One region of the Algoriphagus sp. 10J20-15 genome, then DNA from elsewhere that is predicted to be linked to it. Evidence: riboswitches for the same ligand, from Rfam matches in the RefSeq annotation. Region 1 holds a riboswitch; the other holds the start of a gene.
What was found. Region 1 has a riboswitch for thiamine pyrophosphate ahead of AC0L6R_RS03170 (class I SAM-dependent methyltransferase). Riboswitches for the same ligand answer to the same signal wherever they lie in the genome.
Positions count from the first base shown of each region.

Region 2: it holds a riboswitch for thiamine pyrophosphate, as region 1 does, so the genes downstream of both, AC0L6R_RS01715 (TonB-dependent receptor) here and AC0L6R_RS03170 (class I SAM-dependent methyltransferase) in region 1, are expected to answer to the same signal.

Region 1 is NZ_JBVVUG010000005.1:13,218-21,680, forward strand. It holds partial or broken gene AC0L6R_RS03140 (3-hydroxyacyl-CoA dehydrogenase/enoyl-CoA hydratase family protein) at 1-1,244, shown strand, start outside; gene AC0L6R_RS03145 (thiolase family protein) at 1,305-2,480, shown strand; gene AC0L6R_RS03150 (four helix bundle protein) at 2,569-2,811, shown strand; partial or broken gene AC0L6R_RS03155 (acyl-CoA dehydrogenase family protein) at 2,970-4,759, shown strand; gene AC0L6R_RS03160 (GyrI-like domain-containing protein) at 5,086-5,451, shown strand; gene AC0L6R_RS03165 (hypothetical protein) at 5,448-5,543, shown strand; TPP riboswitch at 5,878-5,976, shown strand; gene AC0L6R_RS03170 (class I SAM-dependent methyltransferase) at 6,046-6,768, shown strand; gene AC0L6R_RS03175 (AIR synthase-related protein) at 6,768-7,775, shown strand; gene AC0L6R_RS03180 (thiamine phosphate synthase) at 7,821-8,463, shown strand, end outside; gene AC0L6R_RS03185 (Trm112 family protein) at 8,462-8,463, shown strand, end outside.
Region 2 is NZ_JBVVUG010000004.1:3,798-12,260, forward strand. It holds gene AC0L6R_RS01710 (hypothetical protein) at 1-14, shown strand, start outside; partial or broken gene AC0L6R_RS01715 (TonB-dependent receptor) at 98-2,506, opposite strand; TPP riboswitch at 2,643-2,739, opposite strand; gene AC0L6R_RS01720 (fumarylacetoacetate hydrolase family protein) at 2,899-3,744, shown strand; gene AC0L6R_RS01725 (hypothetical protein) at 3,803-4,225, shown strand; gene AC0L6R_RS01730 (TfoX/Sxy family protein) at 4,243-4,707, shown strand; gene AC0L6R_RS01735 (secondary thiamine-phosphate synthase enzyme YjbQ) at 4,704-5,135, shown strand; gene AC0L6R_RS01740 (TlpA family protein disulfide reductase) at 5,138-6,121, opposite strand; gene AC0L6R_RS01745 (hypothetical protein) at 6,174-6,896, opposite strand; gene AC0L6R_RS01750 (hypothetical protein) at 6,883-7,569, opposite strand; gene AC0L6R_RS01755 (hypothetical protein) at 7,654-7,920, opposite strand; gene AC0L6R_RS01760 (hypothetical protein) at 7,942-8,178, opposite strand.

The DNA of each region.
Region 1 (8,463 bases):
TATTCAGAATAGATCAAGCAGTTTGTGCTGGATTTGGATGGGAACTCGGGCCTTTCGAAAACTGGGATTTACTCGGTGTGAAAGAAACGGTTGAAAAAATGGAAGCTGCTGGAGAAAAGCCAGCTGCATGGGTTTATGAGATGCTTGAAGCAGGAAATGAATCTTTCTACAAGGTAGAAAACGGTAAGAAGCACTACTACGACATTCCAAGCAAGTCCTATAAGGAGGTACCAGGAATGGATGATTTCATCATTTTGGATACACTTAAATCTGCTGGAAAAGTCATTTGGAATAACCCTGGAGCATCAGTCTATGACTTAGGCGATGATGTGATCGGTTTGGAATTCCATACTAAGATGAATTCAATGGGAGCTGAAGTGATCGAAGGGATCAACACAGCCATTGGAATGGCTGAGAAATCATACAAAGGCCTAGTGGTAGGTAATGAAGGTGCTAATTTCTCAGCAGGAGCAAATCTAGCCATGCTATTTATGTTCGCTGGAGACCAGGACTTTGATGAGATCAATTTGATGATTGCACAATTCCAGAATACCATGATGCGCGCGAGGTATTCTTCCGTTCCCGTGGTAGTTGCTCCACACAATATGGCATTGGGTGGTGGTTGTGAACTTTCACTCCACTCAGATCACATTCAGGCGCATGCAGAATTGTACATGGGCTTGGTGGAAGTTGGAGTTGGATTAATCCCTGCCGGTGGTGGTACTAAGGAAATGACCTTGAGATTTTCCAATGCTGTAAAATCCGGAGATGTAGAATTGAATAGGCTGCAGGATGCATTTATGAATATCGCCATGGCAAAAGTTTCTACCTCAGCGGAGGAAGCCAGAAACTTGGGCTATCTGAGAAAGGATGATGGAATTACCCTCAACCGAAATCGACAATTGGCGGAAGCGAAATCGAAAGTCATTTCTATGGATGAAGCCGGCTATACTCAGCCAATTGAGCAAACAGATATTCGTGTACTTGGAAAAGAGTCATTGGCACTTTTTGAAGCTGGAATCACTGGAATGAGGTATGGCGCATACATATCTGAGCATGACGCTTTGATTGCCAAAAAACTAGCCTACGTAATGTCTGGCGGGGATTTGTCCTCGCCAACTGAAGTTTCTGAGCGATACTTATTGGACTTGGAGCGCGAAGCATTCTTGAGCTTGACTGGTGAAAAGAAAACGCTGGAGAGAATCCACAGTATTTTATTCAAAGGAAAACCGCTTAGAAATTGATGTCTAAAGTACTAAGTACAATGTACCAAGTAACTCAATACTCAAAAAACTCGAAATAACATGGAAGCATATATAGTAAATGGATATAGATCAGCGGTTGGAAAGGCCAAAAAAGGTGGATTCAGATTTTACCGCCCAGATGATCTAGCTTCAGATGTGATCAAGCATCTGGTAGCAAATACGCCAGGATTAGAAGCCAAAATGGTGGATGATCTGATCGTAGGAAATGCCGTTCCGGAGGCGGAACAAGGAATGCAAATGGGAAGAATGATTTCTCTTCTTGCTTTAGGAATAGAGAATCCTGGCTTTATCGTCAACCGTTATTGCGGTTCTGGAATTGAAGCTATTGCCTTGGCTGTTGGAAAAGTGAAAGCCGGAATGGCAGATTGTATCATTGCTGGTGGTACAGAATCTATGTCTATGGTGCCAATGATGGGTTACAAAACTGTCCTGAATTACAAAATAGCTACTGAGCATCCTTCCTACTACATCAGTATGGGTTTGACTGCAGAGGAACTGGCAAAGGAATACGAAATCACTCGCGAAGAATCAGATGCTTTTTCGGTCAAATCTCATGAAAAAGCCATTGCTGCTATTGCTGCTGGCAAATTCAAAGATGAGATCGTTCCTGTAGAAGTGGAAGAAACGTACCTCGATGAAAAAGGCAAAAAGAAAACCCGAAAATATGTAGTGGATACGGATGAGGGACCTCGTCCTGGAACGACCATGGATGTTCTTTCAAGTTTGAAACCAGCGTTTAAAAATGGCGGGCAAGTAACAGCGGGTAATTCCTCACAAACTTCTGATGGAGCAGCTTTCGTAGTAGTGATGTCAGAGCGAATGGTGAAGGAATTAAACATAGAGCCAGTTGCTAGAATGATGTCTTATAGTGCAGCAGGAGTTGATCCAAGAATTATGGGAATTGGACCTAAAGAAGCTGTTCCGAAGGCACTGAAGCAAGCCGGATTAACTCTAAATGACATTGACCTGATCGAACTGAATGAAGCGTTTGCCTCACAGGGATTATCAGTAATCAAGGCGCTGGACCTCAATCCAGATATCGTAAACGTAAATGGTGGAGCTGTTGCTCTTGGTCATCCGCTGGGATGTACCGGAGCTAAACTTTCCATACAGATGTTCAATGAACTCCGACGCCAGAATAAGAAATACGGACTAGTCACTGCTTGTGTTGGTGGTGGTCAGGGTGTTGCCGGAGTCTATGAATTGTTGAAATGAGTATAAAGACATAAGACGTTAGACATGAGAAAGTAGAATCTAACGCTAGTCTTTTCAATATGATTGTTCCAATTTATCTATATCAATCATGCACAATTACAAAGAATTATTTGTCTGGAAGAGAGCAATTAAACTATGTGCTCACATTTATAAGTTAACTGCAGATTTTCCTAATGAGGAACGATTTGGCTTGATTTCCCAGATGCGAAGAGCTTCTGTTTCTGTTCCTTCCAGTATTGCTGAAGGAGGAGGGAGAAGAACTGATAAGGTGTTCGTGCATTTTCTTGGTATTGCTCATGGTTCAATCTGCGAACTGGAAACCCAACTCTGATGTAAGTATAGAATTGGAATTTACTGATTTAGAAAAAATTGATTTTGTCACAAGCGAAATCACTGAAATACAAAAAATGCTGTACGCACTGATTCTAAAGTTCGATGCAAAATCGAGCTAAGTCTTATGGCTAGCGTCTAAAATCTAACGTCTTTAACATGGCTACAAAATCAACCCAAGGAGGAGAATTCCTCATCAAGGAAACAGATGCGCAAGACATCTTTATTCCAGCAGAATTTACCGAAGAGCAAAGAATGATGGCTCAGGCCTGTCAGGATTTTATCGATACGGAGATCACCCCTTATGCACAGGAGATCGATAGCATGAAAGATCCTGATTTAGTCCCACGCATTTTCAAAAAAGCAGGAGATCTTGGTCTTTTGGGAATCACAGTTCCAGAGGAATACGGAGGAATGGGGATGAGTTTCAACACATCCATGTTGATCGCGGATATTATTGGTGCAGCGGGTTCTTTTTCTACAACCTACGGAGCACATACGGGGATTGGAACACTGCCTATTTTGTATTACGGTACAGAAGAACAAAAGAAAAAGTACCTTCCTAAGCTTGCTACTGGAGAATGGGCAGCATGTTATTGCCTTACTGAACCAGATGCAGGTTCAGATGCAAATAGCGGTAAAACCAAAGCGACTCTATCTGAAGATGGTAAGACATACCACCTGAACGGTCAGAAAATGTGGATCTCAAATGCTGGTTTCGCAGTATCTTTCTCATTGTGTTTGCCAAAATCGAAAATGATAAAAACTTGACCGCCTTCATCGTAGAGAAGTCACTTGGCGGAATCACAATGAATGAAGAGGAAAAAAAGATGGGAATCAAGGTTCTTCCACCCGTCAAGTATTCTTTAACGATTGCCCAGTGCCGGTGGAGAATATGCTTTCTGATCGTCAAAATGGTTTTAAAATCGCTGTAAATATCCTAAATATCGGTAGAGTAAAGCTCGGAGCTGGTGTACTTGGCGGAGTTAGAACGGTGACCTCCCATGCGATCAAATATTCCACAGAGCGTAAGCAATTCGGAGTGAGTATTAATTCTTTTGGTGCGATTAAATCCAAACTCGCAGAAATGGCAACCAAATCTTACGTCTCGGAAGCACTTTGCTACCGAGCTGGACAGGATATTGAGAATAAGTATCAATGCGCTCGAAGCAGAAGGAATGGCTGCTAATGAGGCAAAACTGAAGGGTGTTGAGGCTTTTGCGATTGAATGTGCCATCGCCAAAGTGCAGTGCTCTGAAGTGCTGGATTATGTGGTCGATCAGGGGGTACAGATCTATGGTGGAATGGGCTACTCTGCGGATGCGCCAATGGAACGTGCATATCGTGATGCTAGAATATCTAGAATCTATGAAGGCACCAATGAGATCAACAGAATGTTGATGGTAGGTATGCTCCTGAAGCGAGCGATGAAAGGAGAGATTAATATTTTCGATCCAGCAATGGCAGTTTCCAAAGAACTGACCTCTGTTCCTTCATTTGAGACAATTGATACTTCTGAGCTATTTGCAGCTGAAAAAGAAGTTCTGAAAAGCTAGAAAGTATTCCTGATGGTTGGTGGCAAAGCTGCCATGGCCCTTCAGGATAAAATTGAAGATGAGACAGGAAATCATGATATGAACCTTGCTGACGTGATGATAGAAATCTACGCAAGTGAATCTGCGATCCTTCGTACCGAGAAATTGGTTTCAATGAAAGGCGAAGATGTCTGCAAGAATCAAATTGCCATGGCGAAGATCTATCTTTCTGAGGCGGTTGACAAAATCAATACAGCTGCGAAAGAAGCCATTGGTAGTTTCACCAAAGGCGATGAGCAAAAAGTAATGCTTATGGGTTTGAAGAGATTCACCAAGACTGAACTTTATAACACCAAGGAATTAAGAAGACAAATCGCTGATTTTATGATTGATCAGGGAAAATATCCGTTCTAAGTTGTGATAACTTGAGTACCAAAGCCTCCGAAATGAAAGAGTTCGGAGGCTTTTTTGGTTTTATCCGCAGAGTCCACAAATAAAATGCGGAGAGCACAAGTCCTTAATTTTTCGAGCGAATGAGGGCTCAATTTTGACCTAATAGTATTTCATAATGATCTAATTCATGAAAAAGCTGCTCTAGTTCTATTTTTTGATGACCGAACTGATAGAAATGAAGATCAGAGTCTGTAATTATCTTAAAGTTTGACTGGGATCATAGAGTCCTTTTTGGTTTAACTTGCCTCTTTAAATGACTAAAGCTTTTAACAGTAACCAAAAACACGATGCACAGTATAGCCCCTTTTAAAATTATAGGAATTACCACACGAACTTCTAATTCTTCCGGAAAAGCAGCCGAAGACTTAGGAGCTCTTTGGGGAAGATTTTTTGAAGAGCAAGTTGGAGCAAAAATTTCAGGAAAACTTAATGACGATATTTACGCTATCTATACCGATTATGAATCTGACTATACTGGAGAATATACTTGCCTAATAGGATATCAAGTATCTCGCTTAGAAAATGTAGCCAAAGGCCTTGTAGCCAGAGAATTCGATGGAGGCAGGCATATCAAGTTTGTAGCTGCTGGAAAAATGCCTGAGGCAGTCTGTCCGAAACTTGGCAGGAAATCTGGTCCAAGGATTCTGAAATAGACAGAAAATATACTTCAGATTTTGAAGTCTATAGCTCCAAATCGCAGCAAGGAGATAATTCTGAGGTTGATATTTTTATTGCAGTCAAGTAAGGATTCCTGGTAGATTGCCCGCTAAAAAATAGTTGTTGACTCAGGTTGGGAGTCGCAGAATTCCCACTACCTTAACAGGAATCAGTTACATCATTTCTCAAATGAAACTATGGCAAAGCAACCAGAAGGTAAACCTAAGAACGATAAATCTGCGGCTACCAAAACGTTAAAGGAAAAGCGTGCTGCAAAGGCCGCTAAAAAGGAAAGTAAGAAAAATAATTAGTCAACAAACAGAGGTCACAAGCCTCTGTTTTTTTATGCTAGCCATTTTAACTAAAATAGCCACAGGTGTGGTGAGAGAATTTTACGGCTAAGAAAAATCACCTATATTTGAATCAATTGCACGGGGTGCCTTCCTTTTGGTGAGGCTGAGATAATACCCGAATTACCTGATTTGGATCATGCCAACGTAGGGATGCTAAAGCCAGAAAACGCCTTTGTTTTCTCTTGGTTGTCTGACCGCAGGAATTGCAGTTAACATTTTTGCAACCTTAAATTCCCTATGGAACTAGAGAAAAAGAACTTTGAATTACTGCCCGACGCGCAGAAAAACTGGCAAAATCGACCTGAGTGGTTTTTCAACCGCGCACACACAGATACTTATGAGCTATGGTACGAAGGGCGATACAAGCGCGCCGAAGTCTGGCAAAAGAAGGTCATGGAGCAGTTGGTGTCCAAAGACAAGCGAGTAAAGACACTCTTGGAATTCGGCTGTGGCACCACCCGTTTTACACGTTGGTGGAAAGAAATTGGCATTAAAGCTACAGGAGGCGATATTTCTCCACTGATGCTATCCCAAGCTATCCATTTGTTTGATGGTGATTTGGTAATGGCTGATTCCCATTACATGCCTTTCAAGGATCATACCTTCGACTCGCTGGCATTCATCACTACGTTCGAGTATTACAAAGATCCTGTGAAAGTAATTCGTGAATCTGCCCGTGTTGCCAAATATGGTATTGCAATGGGAATGATGAATCGAAATTCACCAAAGGTGCTTAGGAGAAGAGTTCAGCAGGCTTTTGGTAAAAACCCGTTCTATGTCACGGCTACTTTTTACACACCAGCGACGCTCATTAAGATTATTGAGGAAGCTTTGGAAGGAAGAGATTACACAATTGAATGGTCATGTACAGGTCTGCCAAAATGGTTTCCTGTCCAGCAATGGAGTGTTCCGTATGGCGACTTTTTCGGATTATATGTCAAGTTGAATGATGTAGAATAATGGCAGATCAACTCGGTAAAATCAACTTTGAAGGGTACCAAGATTTACTCGCAGGTAGATTTGGAGCTGCTCGAAAAGAAGTAAAACAAGGCCCTGCATTCGGTGTAGACGTCGCTATTACGTCCCTTCCGGGAGGTTTGGCGATGGCGACTACAAGCGATCCACTTTCCTTGATTCCCTCTTTGGGATTGCAGGAGTCCGCCTGGCTCAGTGTGCACCTCATGGCCAATGATATGGCTACGACAGGCTTTACACCGCAGTATGGACAGTTTGTCTTGAATTTGCCGGATACACTTTCCAATGCCGATTTCAATACCTATTGGAGTTTTATCGATCGATATTGCCACGAAATCGGGGTTGCTATCACAGGAGGCCATACTGGATTTGTTCAGGGACAAAATTCGACTTTTGCCGGAGGAGGTACGTTGATCACCATTGCAAAAGAATCCGAAATGCTTTGCTCCACAGGAGCTCAGGAAGGGGACGCCATTTTGGTGACGAAATCCTGTGCATTGACAGCTACAGCTATATTGGGGATGAGTTTTCCCCAAACTATCAAGCAAAAGCTTGGGATGGAAATTTACCATTCTGCGTGTGAGCAATTTCACCAAACTTCCTCGCTTCAAGATGCACTTTGCGCAGCTGGAACGGATAAGAAATACCCGGAAATCCATGCCATGCATGATGTCACTGAAGGTGGGGTGTTGGGTGCAATCTATGAAATGCTTGTAGCTTCGGATAAGGGCGGTGAAATTGACATTGACCAATTACCAATTGGCAATGTAGCTGCAGCGATTTCAGAATTGTTTGGGCTGGATCCAAGATATTGCGTAGGTGCTGGATCCATGGTCATTGCTTGCGATGGCAATAAATCTGAGGATGTGATCAAGCGACTTGCTGAAATAAATATTCTCTGCACTCAAGTGGGAAGAGTGACTGAAAGTATAGCAGGCATTCAAATCCAAAAATCAGGGATTACCTCTCCCTTAGTCTATATGGAGACTTGATCCCTATTGGGCAGCTTATTTTGATGCATTAAAAGCTGGATGGAAATGAAGGAAAAAGCGAAAATTAACTCTGGAATATATTTGGTGATTGATCCTTCGATGGAAGAAAGCACGCTTTTAGAATCATTGGAAAAAGCTATTTCGGCAAAACCTTGCGCTCTGCAGATTTGGGATAATTTCCCTTCTTCGGTTCAGGTAGCACCACTTATTTGTAAAATAAAAGAGATCTGTAGAGGTACTGGAATTCCTATTTTAATGAATAATCATCCTGAATGGGCCGAGCTGTTTGACATGGATGGAATTCATTTTGACGAGTTGTCCCCTGATCATACCGTATCGTTTCCTAAGTTAAAACAGCAAGGAAAACTCATTGGCGTGACGATCAATAATGACTTGGACCTGATCAAAGCTGCTATTCGGGCCAATGTGGATTACCTCTCTTTTTGCTCCATGTTTCCCTCATCGACCGCAAATAGCTGTGATTTGGTGGAGTTCGAAACGGTTCAAAAAACAAGGAAACTCACATCCATCCCAATTTTCCTAGCAGGTGGGATCACTACCCAAAGAATCGAACACCTAAAACCCTTAGAATTTGATGGCATCGCTGTGGTGTCTGGTGTGATGAAAGCTGCAGATCCAGAGACAGCCATTTCTCAATACAAACAATTACTTACTGACTTAAAAAAAT
Region 2 (8,463 bases), on a different contig from region 1:
GTTTTGGGATTTGAAAAATTCATCTTTCTAAAGCAAAAAAGAAGCGCTGATTTTTTCCAAAATATCTGGAGTAATTCAGCGCTTCGATTATTTTTTTCTAAAACTTCATAGTCAGCCCCAACATAAAATTGGTCCCAGCCATCGGATAATAGTAGTTTTCTGTAATCAATTCTCTTCCAGAATCTCCGGGAATGTAATAGCTAAACGTGTAGCCATTTGGTTCATGCATTTCCATCGAAGATATTATTGACCATCAAGTTCACTTCTAAGCTTTTGAAGAATCTCGGTTGCACTTGGTAGCTGATTCGGATATCATTTGGTGAAAAAAGAATCCAGTGATCTACTGTCATTGGCTGAGTTATCCAAGAATTGTTTTCCAACATACTTCCGACATCCAGTTCAACGAAAGGTTCTCGATTGGTTTATACTCTAGGATTGCAGATGCAATAGCATTTGGAGAAAACGCAATATCCGTATCCTCGTAAGTAAACGCCTCCTGCTGGAATTCTTCTGTGCTGTAATCGTCCACATACTCGGTAAACTCCTTGATCTTGTTTTGGCTCAGTGTCAGATTTCCACCTACAGTAAGGGCCTTCGAAATTTGATAACCACCCGAAAGCTCGATTCCGGCACGATAAGAACTCGCGACATTTTTTTTCTCGAACGTATGCTCCCACATCATTGATCTGACCAGTTAATATCAATTGGTCTTTATAATCCATGTAATAGAAATTGGCGTTGTAATTAAACTTGCCTTTTTGAGCTCTTACTCCAGCTTCGATGTCATTCAATCGTTCTGGTCTAGGGATTTCAGTGATGGGATTATCCGTAAAGTCCGAACGCTTTGGTTCTCTATTCGCTACAGCATAGCTCGCATACCACACCTGCCCATTGCTTCGCTCATAGGCTCAAACCGAATTTTGGATTGAAAAAGGTATAGGTTTGATTGCCATCTACGATTCTTTGATCGTCGTTGACTCCATGAAACGCGTAATCAATCCCACGCAACTGTAAGTCCCCAAAGAGATTCAATCCAGGACTGATTTCGTGCGTTGCTTTCAAATAGATATTTCTATCGTCCTTCACAGCATTGTTGTCATAATAACGATCCCGAATATTGGTTTCTCCAGCAATTCTCGCCCAAATGATTTCGCCCAAGTGATCTCCGTCGTAGCGATTGGCTCCACCGCCTAAGATGACATCCCATTTTCCATCATTCGAGATATAATTGACAGAAGAACGGGATCCCCCCAAAAGAAGTCATGGTCCTAGCCATCTTCTGCGGATGATATCCGTGCTGGAAATGGTGTTCTCCTCCGATTACTACATTAGGAAGAGCATAACTTGCAAAATCATCATCTTCACGGAACTGCTCATAATAGCCCCGCCCATAAGTATAATGAAGCGCCGCATTTGTTTTCCAATTTGAACCAATTTTTCCGGTGTAAATCAGTTGATAATGGTCCTGTTGGTAATTGTCAGTTTCATTGTCGTACGTGTAGTAGTTATAGGTTCTATCCTCTTCGAGCTTTGATTCCGGAAGTCCCCACCAGGCCTGATAGGTTTGTTCTTTTCCTGAGAAAACATTCAATTTTACTACGTGGTTTTCACCATAGTATCCTCCAGAGACGAAGAAAGATTTCAAATCAGAAAATGCGCGATCCATTCATAGCCATCAGAGGTGATTTTGGATAGTCTCGGCATCCACCGCAAACCGGTTATTCAAAAGTCCTGTTCCTGCTTTTACTGTATGCTTCCAAGAATTAAAGGAACCTACAGAATTGGAAATTTCAGCATAGGGTTCATCTTTCCGGGTATCTGTTTGAATGTTCAGACTGGCTCCAAAGGTTGCAGCTCCGTTAGTGGAGGTTCCAACACCCCGCTGGATTTGGATATTGTCTACGGAAGAAGCAAAATCCGGCATATTGACATAAAATACGCCATGTGATTCTGCATCATTCATAGGAATACCATTGACGGTCACATTGATTCGGCTTTGGTCCGATCCGCGGATACTCATGCTGGTATAGCCGATTCCGGCTCCAGCATCAGAATTTGTCACTACAGATGGGGTGAAATTCAAAAGAATCGGGATATCCTGTCCCAGATTTCTTTTGGCAAGTTCAGCCTTATCAATCGTCTGGAAAGTAGTTGGAGTAGTCGCAGATGCTCTAGTCGCAGAGACAATAAACTCTTCTGACAGGAGATCTGTTGGATTTAGCTCTAGCCTTAATTCTCCTGCTAAAGGCACGCTGAGGCTTTTTTGAAGTGTTTCAAAGCCAACATACGACACCCGGAGTTGAATCTCGCCTTCTTTTAATTTGGTAATTATAAAATTTCCGTTTTCATCCGTCACCGCTCCACGGCCTTGCTTTTCGGTCCAGACTGACGCTCCGATTAGTGGTTCGCCGCTTGAGCCATCCACTACTTTTCCACTGAGACTATTTTGTGCCCAAGTGGAAATTGCAAACAGGCAAAATGCCAGGTTTAACAGTACTTTTTTCATGTGTAATTTTCCCTTTCGGAAGATTGAGTGAAACATGAGAAAGCTCTAGGGAAGCTCTCCGTTATTGTTTACCCTGTAGCAATGACAAAATCAAAAGTCCCGAAGGGTACCTCTTCAGATTAATGATTCTCTTTTCTACTACGCTTGTTCATTTCCCTTCGCCGGCATTACCCGGATCAGGTCGTATGGGTATGATCTCAGCCCGTTTTGTTAAGGCACCCCCTATGATCTAATAGCAAAGGTAATGTGGAAAAACTGCTACGCAAATCTGGGGAGTGGAAAATTGATTTTACCAAAGACTACGTTGTAAGATGATAAAATGGGTTTAGTCTGAGTCTTTGACTCATCTCTCAATTCTTTTTCCTAAATTTCTGATCAAACCCTATTAACCTATGAAAATTTATAAACTGCCTGAGGGCACACTCTTAGAGTATCAAAATCAAACTTTTTTAGGCCCAGCAATGGATTGGGATAAGCTTCTGGCTCAGGAAAACCTAAAAGAGCATTTGGTAACTGAATCCAAATCCTGGAAAGAAATACCTTCTGAAGAAGGAAATGAATTTCTGGAGAAAGGTATTTTGGCACCTATGGGAAATCAGGAAATCTGGGCTGCTGGTGTGACATATTTCCGCAGTCGTACTGCTAGAATGGAAGAATCTCAAGATGCTGGTGGAGCAGATTTTTACGATAAGGTTTACAATGCCGATCGTCCGGAGCTATTTTTCAAAGCTACTGCCAGCCGTGTTTCAGCTCCTGGATCTGCGGTGAATATTCGTAAGGATTCTACTTGGGATGTACCAGAACCAGAATTGACTTTGGTGGTGTCTCCCTCCGGAAAAATCCAAGGATATACCTGCGGCAATGACATGAGCAGTAGAAGCATAGAGGGAGAAAATCCCCTTTATTTGCCTCAAGCGAAGGTTTATGCAGGTTGTGCGGCGATTGGGCCTTGTCTTTTCATTACAGATAAAGCGATTGAAGAAACTGCGAATATCCGATTGGAAATCTTCCGGGATGATGTTTTAGCTTTTGTTGGGGAGACTCCTCTGACACAGTTAAAGCGGAAACCAAAAGAATTAGCAGGCTGGCTTTTCCGCGGGAACACCTTTCCGATTGGTTGTTTTCTCATGACGGGAACAGGAATTGTACCGGATGATTTTACCTTAGAAGTGGGAGACAAAGTGAGAATTGGAATCGATGAGGTTGGGGTTTTGGAAAACTTCATTGAGAAGATCTGATTTGTAGCGATTTGAGATTAAGCTTCGTATTTGGTTTGTATATTTTAATCGACCCTTCATGAGGCGCTCCCTTTTCATTCTTCTGATTACGACAATTATATTTTCCTGTCAGGAAAATCAAGATCCGTATGATGAATTTCCTCAGACTTGGAAAATAGCAGGTTGGCAGAGTAATGGCTTTGCTGGAGATTCAGGTTTTCAGTCGGTAACAGACTCTAGCTATACCTATCTATTCAAAAAAGACGGTAGTTTTTTAAAAACTGTCGGAGATGATTCAATCACTGGGTTCTTTGAAAAGGAAGAGTTGATATATGAAGTTGGCGGTAAAAGCACCAATTATAAATTGTTTTTTCCTGAGGACAGGTTGAGAAACAGCTGTTCTGCCAATCTTGAGTACTTGACAATTGAAGAAAACGGGATGTTGGTTGGTGGAAGTGCGCCCTGCGATGGCCCTTCAATTTATCTTGCTCTTGTGAAATGATAAACTAACTCTTCTCTATGGCCTACGATGAGTATTTAGCTGAGCGATTGGCTACTAGTTTTAGGAGACATGGTGTTTCGTTTACTTCCAAAAGAATGATGGGAGGAATGCTTTTCATGTTGGAAGATAAAATGTGCATTGGTCTAAATCAGGAGAAGCATACCAAAGAAGACAGGTTGATGGTGCGGGTAGGGGAATTTGCTGAGGAGGAATGTATGAAGCGAAAAGGTTGTCGTCCAATGGAGTTCACCGGGAGACCGATGAAAGGCTTTGTTTATGTGGATCCAGAAGGATTCGATATGGATGAAGACTGGGAGTTTTGGGTGGAAAAAGCTTTGGAATATAATCCCTTGGCAAAAAAGAGCCTAAAGTACCACAGTCAGGAAGTGCCCTTGCTTTTGAATTTCGATTTTCAAACTAAACCAATCAAATTGGTTGGAAAAGGTAAATCTGTTTATCTGAGTTATATCTTTATGATATGACTCAGTTTTTCCAGCACAAACTTCGTTTACGGTCTTATCCATCAGGTTATCATTTGATCACCGATGAAATCGAAGAGGCAATTCCTGAAATATCACAGATTAGAACAGGGTTTTTACAGGTTTTTATCCAGCATACCTCCGCAGCATTGACCATCAATGAAAATGCCGATCCTACGGTCAGAAAGGACTTCCAGACCTTTGTAAATGAGTTAATTCCAGAATCTTATCCACGGTTTATCCACACTTACGAAGGTCCGGATGATATGCCTGCGCACATTAAAGCCAGTTTTTTTGACACAAGCCTACAAATCCCCATTTCCGGTGGAAAACTCAACATGGGAATTTGGCAGGGAATTTATCTTTGTGAATTTCGTAGGAATGCAGGAAGCAGAAGCCTGATTCTCACAGCTTTTGGTCAGGAAAAATGAGTCTAATTTTTCTCAAAGAGTGAATCCATTTCGCGTACTATTTTGCCTTTTTTGTACGAGTTCCAGATCTTTTCTATTTCCCCATCAGGATTGACTAAAATATAGGAAGGAAGGATCTGGATTTGATACAAGCTGGATACAAGCCCCCCGGCATCCCATAAGTCTGTCCAGATGATTTGTTCTTTGTGTTTTTTGGAAGAATTCATCCAAATGTCTTTGGTTTTGTCATCCCATATGGAAATAACTTCTATTTCTGAACTGTATTTTTCATAAGCTTCTTTGATATCAGGCAGTGCCATGAAACATGGGCCACATCCCGAATTCGAAAAATCCAGCAGTCTATATTTCCCATCGAAATCTGACAGGGAAACCATTCCGCCAGCGCGACTCTCCAGTTCAAAATCGATGGCTTTCATCCCAACTTTTGGTTTTGGGGCATCCTTCGTGAGTAAATTAGTCTTGGTCTTGGTGTAGTAGTCTGTAGCATGTAAAGACCCTGGAATCTTAGCTAATAGCTGTTCCAATTCTTCATCTGAATAATAGGACACAGACGAGGCCATGAGCTGCACACCCACAGCTTTGTCTAGGTTTTCAGAAATGATTTCCTTTTGTCTTTCTTTGTCTGAGTTATAAAATGCGCTCTCTATTTCATTGTAAGGGTGATTAGGGCTGATTTTTAGGGAGGAAAAGTCTTCTACGTCTCCTGTGATTTGATAGGAATCATCATAAACCCAGAAAGATTCTCTTTCGGTGATTTTTCCGTTGGATTGGATTTTCATCAACGTCACTTGGGTCGGAATTTCAGATGAGCTACTCACCTTAGCGCTCAGGTTTTCATCCAGCTGGTAACTTATAAAATCCATACTGACACGGATCATGTCTTTTTTATTGGGAACCCCGGAGAGGTTAGCAATTACTATGGTTTCTTGGCCGAAAGTGGTAAATGTGGTAAGAAGAGAAATCGAAAGTATGAAGAGCTTTTTCATGGCTAGTAAGAATAATACTCATAATATACTTACTAACTAATTACAATTCAATTCATAACATTGCCTCTACCTTCACATGATCTCCCGTCATCAAAATTCTTCGGAATCCATCTTTGGTGTCGTTACTTACTTCCTTGCCTAGTACTTTTACCTTCGTGTATTTCTCTGGAAGCTCGATGGAAATTCCTGCTTTCTTTTGCGTTTGGGTAACTTCTATGGTCAGTTGCTTATCCGCAGAATTGATGTAAATGCTGATTTCGTTGTCTTCGATCCATAGATTCTCTAGTGAAGCGCTCTCCCAATCGGCTGGCAAACTTGGACGGATGTATGTCACTCGGTTTTCAATGTCAGGTAGTATTCCAAAAGGAGAGATTAAAAGTAAAGGCTGAATCATCACATGCCCTGGGGATAAGTGTCTCGTCCCTTTGGTGGAGAAAATGGCCTGATCTACCTTTTCCACAAAATCCTTACTCAGCAGTTCAATCACTTTATATAACTCCTCATTATCGTCATCTCCTCTACTATGCCGTTTTAAGCCCTTTTCAAATTCAACTAATCCTGTTTTGTACTTACTCCATTCATATGCTTCTTGAATTTCTGCATCTGGAATGTTGATTTTGGAAGTGCGTTGAAGAGAATCTATCACAGCAAAACGCTCATCCCAATCGGTTTGTATTTCAGCCCGAAGATCAATTAACGTCTCAATGGCTGTGAATTCACCTTGGTCAGAACCTGCAATGAAAATAGGAATTACCCGCTCCTCATTTGCTGCCAATTCTATGGAAATTTCTAATCCAGTACTTGCACCGAACTCGGATACTTCTGGGGTGCAATTTGAATTGATTGGTTCTATAGTATAATCGCTGGGAGCTTCCCCAGACTGCATACCAGTCGTTTGCACCATCTTTTGCTGTGAAAATTCCTGTCAATTCATCAAAAATAACCTGATCTGCTGCGTCACGGCCAAACGTGCTGTCTTTCAATACACTAGGCTTAAGGTTGGTATTTACTTGAACCTGAAACTGAACGTTTTTCGCAGAGTTTTCCACATTCTTTAGGGAGTATAGTAGCGTGACTCCAAGCTTATCATTATTTAAGTATTGGAGCTGATTTATTTCCACACCTTGATTTTCAAGTTGGAAAAATTGCTTTGCAGCAAATGGATATTTAGTGAAGGAAGTTGGGTTTTCCAGACAACTCGTCTCTTCCCCGATTTTGATTGCTGCGCTAATACCACTCAAAAGCTGAATGCTTTCTAAGGTAATTTCCTGATGAGTTCCACTGATTAGGACATTCTCATTTCCTAAGGAAAAGGCAGAGACATCTTTCACCGAAACAGACGGTAACTTGTCTAAACTCTCAAAAATTGTGGTTTCCTCAGATTTTGTTCCTTGGCAGGAAAGAGTGACTATAAGAAGAACTGGAATAGCTAAAAGAGAGATTTTCATCAAGTCTGGATTTGGCTTAAAATTATATTGTTTTGCCTTCTACTCGTAAGTGGGATATTTTTCATTGCGTAAATTAACTGCAGTCTACTCTTGGTACTTTTTTGCCTTCAATCTATACACCCACAGGTAAGTGAAAAATGTGACAAACACTTGCAGAATGGTAAAGTAAAACCAGGTGTTAAGTTCTCTTAGAGGATCTAAATTGATCGTATTGTTATAATAGAGCTTAGAAATAATCAGTGCTATGATTGTTGCAGGCAAAACTACCGCTAGCCAGAAATTAAAAAAGGAGCGATATAGAAAAGGAATTTTCTGATTACTAGAAGGTTTATTTGTCTTACTGTTTTTCATTTGGCAACATTGATTTGCTGATCAGAGCCCATCTTTAAATTGTTGTGATTTTGGCTTAAAGTCTCGAAAATACATCCACAACCCAAAAATCACCTGAAAGATCAGCATTTTGACATAAGTGGATGGAAGCTTAAAGAATTCCCAGCTGATGGAGCCCTTGAAAAGCTGCGTGAGGATAATCGTAAGAATACTGGCAGGAAGTATATAAACTAACCAGAAATTGAAAAATGAACGGTATAAGAAAGGTGGTTTTTTCATTTAACTTGAATTTTTACTTGAACTCTGATGATACTTCAAGTTAGGTCTATAGAAAATGTAATAGTTCGAGATACTGGTGAGAATAAGATACCAGATGAATGTAGAATAGAAGTTTCTTTCAACGATAAATTCCCATGAAATAGCTCTATTAATTGTGAAATGTGTTGCAAAAGCGAAGAGTACAGGACTTGGGAGCGTGAGTTTATACCAATACTTGAAGTAAGGAGTGAAATGCCTTTCGAATCGTTCTTTGCCCTTTGATACTTCCATGGTTTTTAAATTTAT